Regions from separate parts of the Nonomuraea sp. NPDC004354 genome, predicted to be linked through region 1. Evidence: riboswitches for the same ligand, from Rfam matches in the RefSeq annotation. Region 1 holds a riboswitch; each other region holds the start of a gene.
What was found. A riboswitch is a leader RNA that binds a small molecule or an ion and turns the genes downstream of it on or off. The one in region 1 is predicted to bind cyclic di-AMP.
Positions count from the first base shown of each region.

Region 2: linked by a shared signal. The riboswitch ahead of ACWENQ_RS01460 (hypothetical protein) and the one ahead of ACWENQ_RS05035 (C40 family peptidase) in region 1 are both predicted to bind cyclic di-AMP.
Region 3: linked by a shared signal. The riboswitch ahead of ACWENQ_RS00470 (C40 family peptidase) and the one ahead of ACWENQ_RS05035 (C40 family peptidase) in region 1 are both predicted to bind cyclic di-AMP.

Region 1 is NZ_JBSGDV010000001.1:1,077,390-1,081,833, forward strand. Features, by position in the region: gene ACWENQ_RS05020 (NYN domain-containing protein) at 1-237, shown strand, start outside; gene ACWENQ_RS05025 (NlpC/P60 family protein) at 339-1,295, shown strand; gene ACWENQ_RS05030 (LysR family transcriptional regulator) at 1,259-2,188, opposite strand; cyclic di-AMP (ydaO/yuaA leader) riboswitch at 2,529-2,671, shown strand; gene ACWENQ_RS05035 (C40 family peptidase) at 2,745-3,281, shown strand; gene ACWENQ_RS05040 (hypothetical protein) at 3,435-4,250, shown strand; gene ACWENQ_RS05045 (M48 family metallopeptidase) at 4,247-4,444, shown strand, end outside.
Region 2 is NZ_JBSGDV010000001.1:313,097-317,540, forward strand. Features, by position in the region: gene ACWENQ_RS01445 (hypothetical protein) at 1-24, shown strand, start outside; gene ACWENQ_RS01450 (roadblock/LC7 domain-containing protein) at 54-425, shown strand; gene ACWENQ_RS01455 (hypothetical protein) at 450-821, shown strand; cyclic di-AMP (ydaO/yuaA leader) riboswitch at 1,147-1,281, shown strand; gene ACWENQ_RS01460 (hypothetical protein) at 1,442-2,311, shown strand; gene ACWENQ_RS01465 (alpha/beta hydrolase) at 2,357-3,229, shown strand; gene ACWENQ_RS01470 (hypothetical protein) at 3,186-3,944, opposite strand; gene ACWENQ_RS01475 (winged helix-turn-helix transcriptional regulator) at 4,039-4,398, opposite strand.
Region 3 is NZ_JBSGDV010000001.1:117,741-122,184, reverse strand. Features, by position in the region: gene ACWENQ_RS00480 (branched-chain amino acid aminotransferase) at 1-242, opposite strand, end outside; gene ACWENQ_RS00475 (3-isopropylmalate dehydrogenase) at 452-1,504, opposite strand; cyclic di-AMP (ydaO/yuaA leader) riboswitch at 1,605-1,748, shown strand; gene ACWENQ_RS00470 (C40 family peptidase) at 1,911-2,399, shown strand; gene ACWENQ_RS00465 (hypothetical protein) at 2,617-2,739, opposite strand; gene serA (phosphoglycerate dehydrogenase) at 3,068-4,444, opposite strand, start outside.

The DNA.
Region 1 (4,444 bases):
GACGGCGCGGAGCTCAACGCGCCCGTGCAGGTCGTCGCGCCGCGCGGGGTCCGGGTGATGTTCAGCGCGCCCGGCGAGATCGCCGACGATCTGATCCGCCAGCTGGTGCGGGCCGAACCGCAGGGCAGGGCGATCGCGGTGGTCTCCTCCGACCGCGAGGTGGCCGAGTCGGTGCGCAGGATGGGGGCGCGCCCCGTGCAGTCGGCGCTGCTCCTGCGCCGTCTTGGCCGAGCCTAGGTCACAAATTGGGTGACTTTTTGAGCTGCTAGGCACCGCTTCTGTACTATTTCGCCCCAGGCGTGATCACTGGGAGGCGTGTCGTCGTGAGGTTTGGCCGGGTGCCGGTGGCTGTGGGTCTCGCGCTCGGAGCGCTTTTCCTGCCCTTGGACGGCGCGCTCGCCGATCCCCGCCCCTCGATCTCTCAGGCCAAGGCCAAGCTCGAGAAGCTCAACGACAAGGCCGACAAGGTCGTCGACAGGTACAACACGGCCACCGAGAAGTACAAGAAGGCCAAGAAGACCTACGACGGGCTCAACACCAGGTACAAGAGCAAGCTGGCCAGGGTGGCGGGCCTGCGTGCCGAGGTCGTCGGCATGGCGGTCAACGCCTACCAGGGCGTCGACGCCACCACCTGGTCCTCGCTGATGGGTGACGCCGACCCCACGGCGACCCTCGGCAGCATGGCGCTGATGGGCCAGATGACGGCCGAGCGGGCGCAGACCCTCGCCGCCTTCGACGAGGAGAACCGGCAGCTCAAGGCCGACAAGGAGGAGGCGCAGGGCGCGCTCACCGAGGCCGACAAGCTGCGCGACGACGTCAAGTCGGAGCGGGACAAGATCCTCGAGCTGGTCGAGCAGCAGAAGAAGCTGCTGCGCAGGCTCGGCGCCTACCGGGTGGGCAACCCCAACAGCACCGGCCTCAAGTACACCGGCTCGGCCTCCGGCAACGCCGCCGCCGTGCTGAGCTTCGCCTACGCGCAGATCGGCAAGCCGTACCAGTACGGCGGGACGGGCCCGGGCGGCTGGGACTGCTCGGGACTGACCCAGGCCTCGTGGCGGGCCGCCGGCGTGTCGCTGCCGCGCACCACCTGGGAGCAGTGGGCCTGGGGTGCCAAGCGCAGGGTCTCTCTCGACAAGCTGCAGCCCGGCGACCTCATCTTCAGCTCAGGGCTCGGGCACGTGAGCATCTACGCCGGCGGCGGCAAGATCGTGCACGCCCCCCAGACGGGTGACGTGGTGAAGGTCGCCAGCCTGTCCTCCTACGGCGGGCGGCTGGTCGGCGCCATCCGGCCGTAGGTCTCGCTCATCTCGCGCAGCACCCGCAGGTAGGCGCTCACCGCGGGCGGGCGGCCCGGCGCCGGCAGGACGGCGGCGCTGATCCGCCTGGCGGGCAGTCGCGGCGCGGGCTCGACCAGCCGGATGCCGGAGCGCACGGCCATGCCCGCGATCGACGGGTGGAGCATCACGCCCACGCCCGCCGCCACCAGGCCCTGGCGGCCGTTCCAGTCGTCGCACAGGTGGGCGATCCTCGGCGCGCGTCCCATCGCGGCCCGCAGCTGCGCGACGGGGGCCAGGCCGTCGGGGTGCGTGCCGTCGATCCAGGGCTCGGCGGCGAGGTCGGCCAGCCGTACCCGCTCTCCGGCCGCCAGCGGATGCCCGGCCGGCAGGGCGACCAGCAGCTCGTCGTCGAACAGGTCGAGCACTTCCAGCCCCGGGTCGGGGACGGGATCCCACGAGGTCAGCAGAGCGACGTCGGTGGCGCCCTCCGCCAGGCCGGCGGTGACGGGGCACGCGACGTCAGGGCCGCCGACCTTGAGGGAGAGCTCGACGCCGGGGTGGTCGGCGGCGAAGCGGCGGAAGCTCTCGGGCACGAACCTGGTGGCCGCGCTCGGGAAGGCGGTGACCCTGACCCGGCCGGTGTCGGCCGTGGCGAAGGCGCGCAGCCTGGTCTCGAACAGGCTCATGCCGTCGAGCACGGCCATGGCCTGCTCGATCGCCGCCCGGCCCGCCTCCGTCGGCTGGACGCCCCTCGGGCGGCGGTGGAAGAGCGTGACGCCGGTGTGGCGTTCGAGCATGGCGATCTGCCGCGAGACGGCCGGCTGGGTCATGGAGAGCACCTCGGCCGCTCCGGAGAACGAGCCGCGCCGTCCGACCTCCACCAGGACGCGTAGCGACCACCCATCAAGCATGCGCCGAGTGTATGTCGCAGGGATTAAGCCTTAATTCTCCTTATACCGGGAGTGTGAGGAAAGTAACGGATGCGATCTGACAGGTCGCCACAGAAGCAACTGTGAGCAGGGTCACATTCGGATAACGAAACCCGGTGTAGAGCAGCGACTCCTCTTCTGACAAGAACCAGTCGGTGATCTTGACAGCTTTGCCCGGCCTTTGCCTGGCCTTGGGGCGCCGGGTACGTTCTCGCATCGCGGCGACCAAGCCATGGCGCCGGAACCGCTCACCGGCCCCCCAACGGCCGGTGCACGCATAAAGATCCGCTGGTCGCCGCGCCGTAACCCCAGACAGGCATGCGCGGTCGACCCGCCGAGTCCGTGCGGCATGGAGCACGGAGCCGGGGACCCACGTTCCTGGGGTGAATCCGGCCTGCGGGCCGGAAGGGCGACTTCCCCGCCCGAACCCGTCAGCTAACCCGGTAGGCATTGGTGGAAGTCCCAAGGAGACATTCTGTCTACCCCCTCTAGCACAACCCGTCTGTCCTGCCTTGCCCTCAGCGGCGTCGTGGTGGCGATGGGAGGGATCGTCCTCCACGCACCCGCGGCGCAGGCGACAGTGACCCCGGCGACAGCGGCCCCCGCGACCACCACCCTGGCGACGACGACGACCGTGAAGACGGCGCCGGCCGTACAGGCGGGCGCGGCGTCGACGGCCGCGGCGACACGGCAGGCCAAGGCGGCTCGACAGCGGCTGAAGGCGGCCAAGGCCGTCGCCACCGCCAAGAAGCAGATCGGCGACCCCTACCGCTTCGGCGGCACAGGACCCGGCGCCTTCGACTGCTCGGGACTGGTCCAGTACTCCTGGGCCAAGGCCGGCATCAAGATCCCCCGCGTCACGTACAGCCAGTACGCGCGCATCAAGAAGAAGGTCAGGTGGAGCGATCTCAAGCCTGGTGACCTGATGTTCTTCCGCGGGAAGGGCCACGTCGGCATGTACGTCGGCAAGGGCCGGATGGTCCACTCGCCGAGCACGGGCAAGACCGTGCGGATCGAGAAGCTCGGCGGCTGGCGCAAGGCGTCCTTCGCCGGCGCGGTCCGCCCCGGCGCGTAGCCCTCGGCCGCCGGACGCCCGAAGCCCCGGCGCGTAGCCCCCGGCCGCCGGACGCCCGAAGCCCCGGCGCGTAGCCCCCGGCCGCCGGACGCCCGAAGCCCCGTCCATCCCCCTCGGACGGGGCTTCGGCCTGTCCGGGCTAGCATCACAGCCGTGGTGACCCGCAGAACCCTGCTGGCGGCCGCGCTGGCCGGACCGGCGATCTGCACGGTGGCCGGGTCCGCGGGACGCCGCCTGCCGCCCGAGGCCCGCGCGCTCGGCGAGTCAGGCGTCGTCGTCGCCTACGGCGCGCGCTCGCTCGTCGTCGGGCACCACACCGCCGCCGCCCTCCTGCGCGACCTGGCCACGCGGGCCGACGCGGCGGCCCTCACCGTCTCGGCGGTCCTGCGGCGCGCCGTACGGCCACGGGTCGTGGTGCCCAGGACCACCGCGGAGGCGGCCGCCCTCGCGGGCACGGGCCCCGTCGACGGGCTGGCCGCGCTGGCCTCGGCGGAACAGGTGATCGTCCTGCCCGGCGCCTTCGCGCGCCTCACACCCGTGGGCCGCGACGTCGTCCTCACCCACGAGCTGACCCACGTGGCCGCCGGAACGGAAGGGCGGCCCGTGTGGCTGCGGGAAGGGTTCGCCGACTACGTCGGCTACCTGCGCTCGGGACTCGCGACGCGGGTGGCGGCCGCGGAACTGGCGGCCGAGGCACGCGCGGGACGGCTGCCCGGCGCGCTGCCCGCCGACGCCGCCTTCGCGCCGGGCTCGCCCCGGCTCGCGCAGGTCTACCAGGAGTCATGGCTGGCCTGCCGCCTGATCGCCGCCAGGTACGGCGAGCGGGCGCTGGCCGACCTCTACCAGCGGGCCGCCGGAATGCGGCTCGGCCAGGCGCTCGAGCCGCTGGGCCTGTCGGTCCGCGCGCTCGTCGCGCACTGGCGGGAGTATGTCCGCAACGAGCTGACAGGCGCGGAGGGAGACGGATGAGGCGGCTGGATCGGCAGGCGGGCATCGCGTTGACGGTGCTCGGGGTGGCCATCCTGGTGGTCGTGGTGCTCACCACGCCGTGGGACGTCATGGCGGGGGCGCCCACGGTGCCGCCCGACCCCGCACAGGACTTCACCTCCGCCCAGATCGCCCGCTCCCGCGCCTTCGACGCGGCCACGAGCGTGGCCTCCTAC
Region 2 (4,444 bases), 760 kb from region 1:
AAGGCGCTGGAGGAGCTGTCGTGAGGTTCCCCTCACTCAGAAGGAGGCCACCGGTGGAGCTGCGGGACGAGGTGCTGAAGGAGATGATCCTGTTGCGCGAGCGTACGCCCGACGTCAGCGGAAGCATCGCCTGCAGCGTGGACGGGCTGACCATCGCCAGCGACCTGACGGGCGGCAACGTCGAGCAGACCGCCGCGCTGTCGGCGGCGCTGCTGGCCCTCAGCAGACGCATGGCCGTCATGGCCGGCAAGGGTGCCCTGGAGGAGACCCTCATCTCGGGCAGCGCGGGCTTCGCCGCCTTCTACACGGCCGGCCCCACGATCGTCCTCACAGTCCTGGCCGAGCCCGGCACCAATCTCGGGCTGCTGCGGCTGGAGGGTCGCAAGACGGCGGCGAGCGTCGCCGCCATCGCATCGCGAAAGTGACTCGCATTCACACGGAGGAAACGCATGGCCAGCATGGACGTCTCGCTCAAGGAGATGATGGCGATCGACGGCGCGCTCGGGGCCGTCGTGGTCGACTACGGCAGCGGCATGGCGCTCGGCGCCCTCGGCGGCTCCAAGGACCTGGACCTGCAGGTGGCCGCCGCGGGCAACACCGAGGTCGTCAAGGCGAAGATGCGCACGATGGAGTCGCTCGGCCTCAAGGAGGTCATCGAGGACATCCTCATCACGCTGACCGGTCAGTACCACATCATCAGGCCGATGACCGGCAGGGGCGGCAAGGGACTCTTCCTTTACCTGGCGCTGGACCGCACCAGGGCGAACCTGGCGCTGGCGCGCCACCAGCTGCGCGGCATCGAGGAGAAGCTCGAGGTCTGACGGACCACGCCCCGTGTCCGCGGCGCGGCGGGCACGGGGCGTGCCGTACGACCGGCCCGCGCCTTCTTCAGCCGTGTGTACTCCGGCTTTACCCCGGCGCCGCTGCCGATTTCATGATTTTTATCCCCTTGATCGGCTTTCCTGCCGCGCCCGCGCAACCCGTTGTTTTTCAGGGGTTTCCGCGCTCTCCGCGCCTGCTGAATCGTGACGATAAAGGGTAGATCCTCTTTCCGATTCATGGGTTTGCTTTTGCCTTTGGGGTGATTTGCCCATAGAGTCCTTTGCGTTACCGAGCGGTGACCGTGCTCTTCACCAGGGAAGAGTCGGCCGGTCGGCGCCGAATCCCGCGACTGCGGGAACCGGGGACCCATCTCTTTGGGGTGAATCCGGCCTCGTGCCGGTAGGGCATCTCCACGCCCGAACCCGTCAGCTAACCCGGTAGGCGAGATGGAGAGGACACCACCCTTGTACGACAGCCCCCCGAACTGAGCGGCGCTTCCCCCCCGCTTCCTTTCGCGCTCTGTCTTTTCGCGTAGCGACTGCTAGGCCCATGCCCGGCTACGCCTTTGCCTGATCTTCATGTGAGCGCGGATTTCCTATCCCTCGCACAAAGGACTTTCATGACCCGCCGCTTTGGCATGCGCGCTTCCGCCCTGCTCGTCACCACCGCCCTCGCCGTCGGTTCCGGCGCCGCCGCCGCTCTCGCCGAGCCCACGGAGCCCGACCTCGCCCGGACCACCCAGCAGCGGACCCTCCTCCAGGGAGGCACCACCGCCTCCTACTTCTGGGACGACTCCTCCGGCCGCGCCGGCGACACCGGCCTGCCCGCGAGCGGCATCCCGATGCGCAAGGGCCTGGCAGCCAGCCCGAGCTGGCCCCTCATGACCGAAGGCTACGTCGTCTACAAGGGTAAGAAGGCCCCCTTCTTCGTGGGTGACCGTGGTCCTGGCGTGCCCTCCAGCAGCGGCGTCATGCTCGACCTCGACGCCAAGACCTTCGCCTACCTCACCGGCGGCGAGTTCAACTCCGACACGCTGATGGTGAACGGCAACGGCGGTCAGGGCCACATCAAGGTCCAGTACGTCATCACCAAGTGGGGTGACGGCGTGGGCAAGAAGAACCACCCCGTCGCCTTCTCCACCGGCGCGTGGGGTCGTATGGACCACAACCCGGCCAAGCCGCCGGTCGACTACCTGGCCCTGGCCGAGAAGAAGAAGGCCGAGGCCGCCAAGAAGGCGCAGGCCGCCAAGAAGGCCGAGCTGGTCGCCGCCCGTGAGGCGGACGAGCAGGAGTCCAAGGGGACGACGGCCGCCGCCGCGTCGGTCAGGCCCGCCTCCTTCGACGGCCCGGTGCGCACCACCGCCGCCCGGAGCGCGACCGAGGACGACAGCCACACCGGCACCGCGCTGGCCCTCATCGGCGGTCTCGCGATCGTCGGCGGCGTCGGCTACCTGGGCCGCGACCACCTGCGCAAGGTCGTCTCCCGCTGATCTCCCTCTTGTCGTCATGCGAAACAGAATGAGATTCTGCTTCGCATGACGCTCATGGCGCGCGCCAACGGCATCGACATCGCCTACGACCCCATCGGTGACCCCCAAGACAGGCCCCTTCTGCTGATCATGGGGCTCGGCTCCCAGCTCGTCCACTGGGACGACGAGTTCTGCGAACTGCTCTCCAGGAGGGGCCACCACGTCGTCCGCTTCGACAACCGCGACGTGGGGCTCTCCACCCACTTCCGCGAGGCGGGCGTGCCCGACCTCACCCCCGGCGCGGCGGCGCCGTACCTGCTGAGCGACATGGCCGGCGACGCGGCGGGCCTGATGGACGCGCTCGGCTGGCCCGCCGCGCACGTGGTGGGCATCTCGATGGGCGGCATGATCGCCCAGGCGCTCGCCATCGGGCACCCCGGCAGGGTGCTGACGCTGACCTCCATCATGTCGACGCCCAGCCCCGAGGCCGGGCCGCCCACCCCCGAGGCGATGGCCGCGCTGTTCGGCCCGCCCGCCGCCGACCGGCAGGGCGCGATCGAGCGGGCCCTGGAGGTCTGGTCGGTGATCGGTTCGCCCGGCTACCCCCTCGACCGCGAGCGCGTCGCCCGGCTGGCGGGCCTGGCCTTCGACCGCGACCACGATCCCGCCGGGACCACCAGGCAACTGGCCGCCATCCTCGCCTCAGGCGACCGTAGCGAGGGATTGGCGGGCGTGCGGGTGCCCACCCTGGTGGTCCACGGCGAGGCCGACCCGCTGGTCCAGGTCTCCGGCGGCCGGGCCACCGCCGCCGCGATCCCCGGCGCGCGGCTGATGACCTTCGAGGGCATGGGCCACGACCTGCCCCGCCCGCTGTGGGAGCAGGTCATGGACGCGATCACAGATCTTCAAGCGCGCTCCGCAGCCGCCGCAGCAGGCTGAGGTCCGCCGGTTCGTGCCGCATCTCGGTGCCGGGCGGCGCGGGGACCCGCTTGGGCAGCGCGGGCGCCCTCCTGGGCTTGACGAGCAGGTCGGCCGCCGCCAGTTCCCGTACGGCGAGCAGCACCGTGTAGGCCGTGGCGTCCAGCCGCCTGGCCAGTTGCAGCGGTGTCGCGGTGCCGTCGGCGTGGACCAGCACCTCCCACTGCCGGGCGCTCAGCGTGACGCGATCGCCCGGCAGGCGGGAGACCGGGACCACGGGCGCGGCGTCGAGCTCGTCCGACGGCCAGACCTCGTCCAGCCGGGTGCTCCTGCGGACGCATTCGGCGATGAGCTCGTCGACCTCGAAGTGCCAGTGCGGGCCCAGCCAGTGGCGCTCGCTCGGCTGGAAGGTGGGCCGGGCGGCGTCGGTGCCGAAGAGCACGAGCGCGGCGTCGAGCACCGCCCTGCGCAGCTGCTCGGCCAGTTCGTCGCGGCTCAGCAGGCCTTCGCCGAACAGCGGCTCGCCGCCCTCGCGCCGGGTCACCGCCCGGTCCACGTCGGCCGGGCTCACCCGCCCGCCGCCGGTGAGCAGCTCCTCGATGCCGGGCGTCTCGGCGCTCTCCATGTAGGTCACCTTGCCCTCGAGCAGGTAGACCACCCCGGAGCCGCCCACGCGCAGGGCGCCGGACGAGCACACCCCCGCCAGCCCGGTGAGGAGGCTTTCCAGCGGACGCACCGAGTCAGGCTATGAAGGCGCGGGCCGTACGGGAAGAGACCGGTGGTGGATATCTTCATCCCGGGCGGAGAAAGTTTTCTCCGGGGAGTAAGGATCACACCGCGTGATCGGCTGCCTCCCTGCTGTTGAGGATGAGGTGGACGTTCCTCTCCGCCCAGCGGGTGACCTCGGCGAGCGGCTGGTGCAGCGAGTGGCCCAGGTCGGTGAGCGTGTACTCCACCCTGGGCGGCACCTCGGCGTAGACCTTCCTGGTCAGCAGCCCGTCGTACTCCATGGCCCGCAGTGTCTGGGTCAGCACCTTCGGGGTGACGCCGCCGATGCGATCGCGCAGCTCGGTGAAGCGCATCGGCCCGCGGGACAGGCTCAGCAGGACGAGGACCGACCACTTGTCGCCGATGCGGTCGAGGACCAGTCGGGTCGGGCAGTTGGGGTCGAAGGCGTCGCCAGTATCCATAAGGTACCTATAGCACGATGAAGTAACCAGTATCCAATGGATACTA
Region 3 (4,444 bases), 960 kb from region 1:
AGCCCCTCGAACAGCTCCTGCGCGTAGTGGAAGACGGAGGTGGCGGGGTCGAGGACGAGCGGCCCGTACGGCGTGAGCCGCGCGTCGTGCCAGCCCCTGCCCTCGGTGTAGTCGATCGAGATCATGTGATCGGTGAAGGTCTGTCCGAACCCCGGGTTCGCCAGTACCTGCTCGCGCTCCGCAGCGGTGCGAGCGTGGTCGGAGAGCTGCACATCGAAGCTGAGCTTCTGAGCGGTGGTCATGACAGAAATCCTTCTCTTTCCGCGAGATTTGCCCTGAGTCCATTTTGCGATGAACCGGGTAACGGGAACTTACAGCAAACGCCTGGCGTTCTCGCGAGCCGCCAGGCGCTGATTGTGGTATCCAGGCGGCTACGCGCTCGCCGGATCCCGGACAGTATGGACCCGGCCGAAGGGCGCCAGGCCGCCTATGGTGCTGGAGTGGCAGGCGGTCAGGCGCCGCCGGCTACTCGTGCGGTGATGTCGTCACCGATCTCGTGCGTCGTACGGCCGGCCCGTCCGGTGAGGCGCTCCACGATGTCGTCGGCGACGGCCTGCTCGACGCGGGCCGCCTCCTCGGTCAGGCCGAGGTGGTCGAGCATCATGGCCACCGACAGGATCGTGGCGGTGGGGTCGGCCTTGCCCTGGCCGGCGATGTCGGGCGCGCTGCCGTGGACCGGCTCGAACATGCTGGGCGCGGTCCGGTCGGGGTTGATGTTGCCGCTGGCGGCCAGCCCGATGCCGCCGGCGATGGCGGCGCCGATGTCGGTGATGATGTCGCCGAAGAGGTTGTCGGTGACGATCACGTCGAAGCGCTCGGGCTGGCTGACGAAGAACATCGAGGCCGCGTCGATGTGCTGGTAGTCGGTCGTGACCTGGGGGAACTCGGCGGCCACCCGGTTGACGGTGCGCATCCACAGGTCGCCGGCGTAGGTCAGCACGTTGGTCTTGTGGACCAGCGTGAGCTTCTTGCGGGGGCGCTCGGCGGCCTTGGCGAAGGCGTAGCGGACCACGCGCTCGACGCCGAAGGCGGTGTTGAGCGACTCCTGGGTGGCGATCTCGTGCGGGGTGCCGCGACGCAGCACGCCGCCGGCGCCCGCGTAGAGGCTCTCGGTGCCCTCGCGCACGACGATCATGTCGATGTCTTCGGGGCGGGTGTCGGCCAGCGGGGTGGTCACGCCGGGGAAGAGCTTCACCGGACGCAGGTTGACGTAGTGGTCGAGCTCGAAGCGGAGCCGCAGCAGCAGGTCGCGCTCGAGGACGCCCGGCGGGACGCTGGGGTCGCCGATCGCGCCGAGCAGGATGGCGTCGTAGCCGCGCAGCTCCTGCAGGGTCTCGTCGGTCAGGGTTTCGCCGGTGGCGTTGTAGCGAGTGGCGCCCAGATCGTAGTGGGTGGTCTCGATCTTGGCGCCGACCGCCTCCAGGACCTTGAGCCCCTCGGCGACGACCTCGGTGCCGATCCCGTCACCGGGGATGACGGCCAGACGAATGTTGCGCGACTCCATGGCCGGTACCTTACCGGGTCGTCTCGGCTGGCGAACACCTGATCTCATTGTCCGGACACGGCGTTTTGTCGTGTTTGCGGTCTTTTGACCCTTTCGTTAGAGTCTCGGCCAGCCTAATCCGGTGCGACGTTCGCACGGAGCCGGGGACCCATTCCCCCTGGGGCGAATCGGCACCCCCATGCCGTAGGGCGGCTTCCACGCCCGAGCCCGTCAGCTAACCCGGTCGGCCCCGTGGAAGGACATTCCCCTGTCTCGCATCATCACGGCTGCCGTCGTCGGCGGCCTCCTCGCCACAGGTATCGCCGCCGCCTCCCCCGCGTCGGCCGCCCCCACCCCGGTCCTGAAGCAGCCGGTCACGGCCGAACCCGGCACCGACCGGCCCGTCCAGGACGACCCCGCTCGTACGGTGACCCTCACCGGAGCGGACATCAAGAAGGCCCAGCTCGAGAAGGCACCCAAGCCCGCATGGCAGATCGCGCTCGACTTCGCGATGGCCAAGCGGGGCACGCCGTACGTCTGGGGCGGCACCGGGCCGAACGGCTACGACTGCTCAGGACTGACGATGAAGGCCTACAAGAAGGCGGGGATCGAGCTTCCTCGCGTGGCCGCCGACCAGTACCAGGCGTACGACAAGAAGATCACGTGGAACAACCTGAAGCCCGGCGACCTGGTCTTCTTCAGCGGACTGGGCCACGTCGGGATGATCTCCAAGCCCGGCTACATGGTGCACGCGCCGCACAGCGGTGACGTGGTGAAGGAGGAGAAGCTCAGCGCGTGGCGGCGCCAGGCGTTCGTCGGCGCGGTACGGCCCGACCCCAAGGGCGTGAAGCAGCAGGCGCGACTCGTCGAGGCGAAGTCCTCGTCCGCGCCCGTGGGGCTACGAGCCACGTTCTGACCCGTCGGAGCGCGCGTCAGCCCGGGAACCGGAGGCGGTTTCCGGGCTGACGCGCGCCCGGAGGGGGATCCGGGGTCTCCCCGGTGGAGCAGGGGGACCTCCACCGGGTGGTCCCGCTCAACGGGGGAAGCCGGCCGGCGCCCCCAGGGGAAAAGGGTGGTCCCACCCAGCGGGGGAAGGGTGGTGTCCCGCCCAGCGGGGAAAGGGGCGGTCCCGCTCAGCCGGGGAAGGGGGAACCGCCGTTGTCCCTGCGGTCCAGGGCGGTCTGGAGGGCCTGCGCGGCCTCTTCCTCGTGGTCGTCGGCGCGGTTCCATGGATACATGTCGTACACGTGGCTCATCTCGTTTCGCGGACGCGAGTGAAATCGGACGTCGGATCCCGGTCGCGAATCCGACCGGGCCTGGTCTCGTGCGGTCCGGATCACGGACCGGACGAAAGGGGACTTAAGGCCGACGCAACGCCGCTCACCGCGACGGGTAGTCGACCTGCCCTAACAGGCCCCGTCGCGGCAGGTAATAAGTACGAGTACCCAGCGCATCCCTACCAAAGTACCTGGCACGGTCCAGGCTGTCTCGTTGGACGTCCGAATATCTCACGATGCGAGACGACAGCGGAAAGAAAGAACGCCCTCCCGCCGAGCGGCGGAAGGGCGTTCTCCATGGGAAGCGTCAATCGGACAGGTCGACCGAGCGCCCGCTGTCGGCGCCGATCTCCGCCACGATCTGGTCCATCACGTCCGACGGGATCGCCGAGTCGACGGTCAGCGCGATCAGCGCCTTGCCGCCCTTGACGTCCCGCGCCACCTGCATGGAGGCGATGTTGATGCCCTTCTCGCCGAGCAGGTGACCCACGACGCCGACGATGCCGGGCCGGTCGGTGTAGGTGAAGAAGGCCAGGTGGTCGGTCGGCTCGATCTCCATCTCGTAGCCGTTGACCTCGACGATCTTGGTGATCTGGCGCGGCCCCGACAGCGTGCCCGACACCGAGACGGTGCGGCCGTCGGCCAGCACACCGCGCACGCCGACGACGTTGCGCCAGTCGGGGCTCTCGGAGCTGGTGACCAGCTCGACGGTCAGGCTGCGCTCCTTGGCCAGCAGCGGCGCGTTGACGTAGGTGACGGCGTCCTCGACGATGTCGGTGAAGACGCCCTTGAGCGCGGCCAGCTCCAGCACCCGCACGTCCTGCGCGGCGATCTCGCCACGGACCTCGATGTCGAGCTTGGTGGCGGTCTCACCGGCGAGCGCGGTGAAGACGCGGCCCAGCTTCTCGGCCAGCGGCAGGCCCGGCTTGACGTCCTCGGCGACGACGCCGCCCTGGACGTTGACCGCGTCGGGCACGAACTCGCCGGCGAGGGCCAGCTTGACGCTGCGGGCGACCTGGGTGCCGGCCTTCTCCTGGGCCTCGTGGGTGGAGGCGCCGAGGTGCGGGGTGGCGACGACCTGGTCCAGCTCGAACAGCGGGCTGTCGGTGCAGGGCTCCTTGGCGAACACGTCCAGGCCCGCGCCTGCCACGCGCCCTTCCTTGATCGCGGAGTAGAGCGCGGCCTCGTCGACGATGCCGCCGCGGGCCACGTTGATGATGCGCACCGACGGCTTGACCTCGTGCAGCTCCTTGTCGCCGATGAGACCCAGGGTCTCCTTCGACTTCGGCAGGTGCACGGTGATGAAGTCGGCGGTCCTGATGACCTCCTCGAGGCTGACCAGCTTGACGCCCATCGCCGCGGCGCGGGCCGGCGGCAGGTAGGGATCGTAGGCGATCAGCTCGACGCCGAACGGCTGCAGCCGCTGGGCCACGAGCTGACCGATCTTGCCGAGGCCGAGGATGCCGACGATCTTCTCGTCGAGCTCGACGCCGGTGTACTTGGACCGCTTCCACTCGCCGTTCTTGAGCGCGGCGTGGGCCTGCGCGGTGTTGCGGGCGCTGGCGAGGATGAGTGCGATCGTCTGCTCGGCGGCGCTGGTGATGTTGGAGGTCGGCGCGTTCACGACCATGACGCCGGCCTTCGTCGCCGCCTCGACGTCGACGTTGTCGAGACCGACACCCGC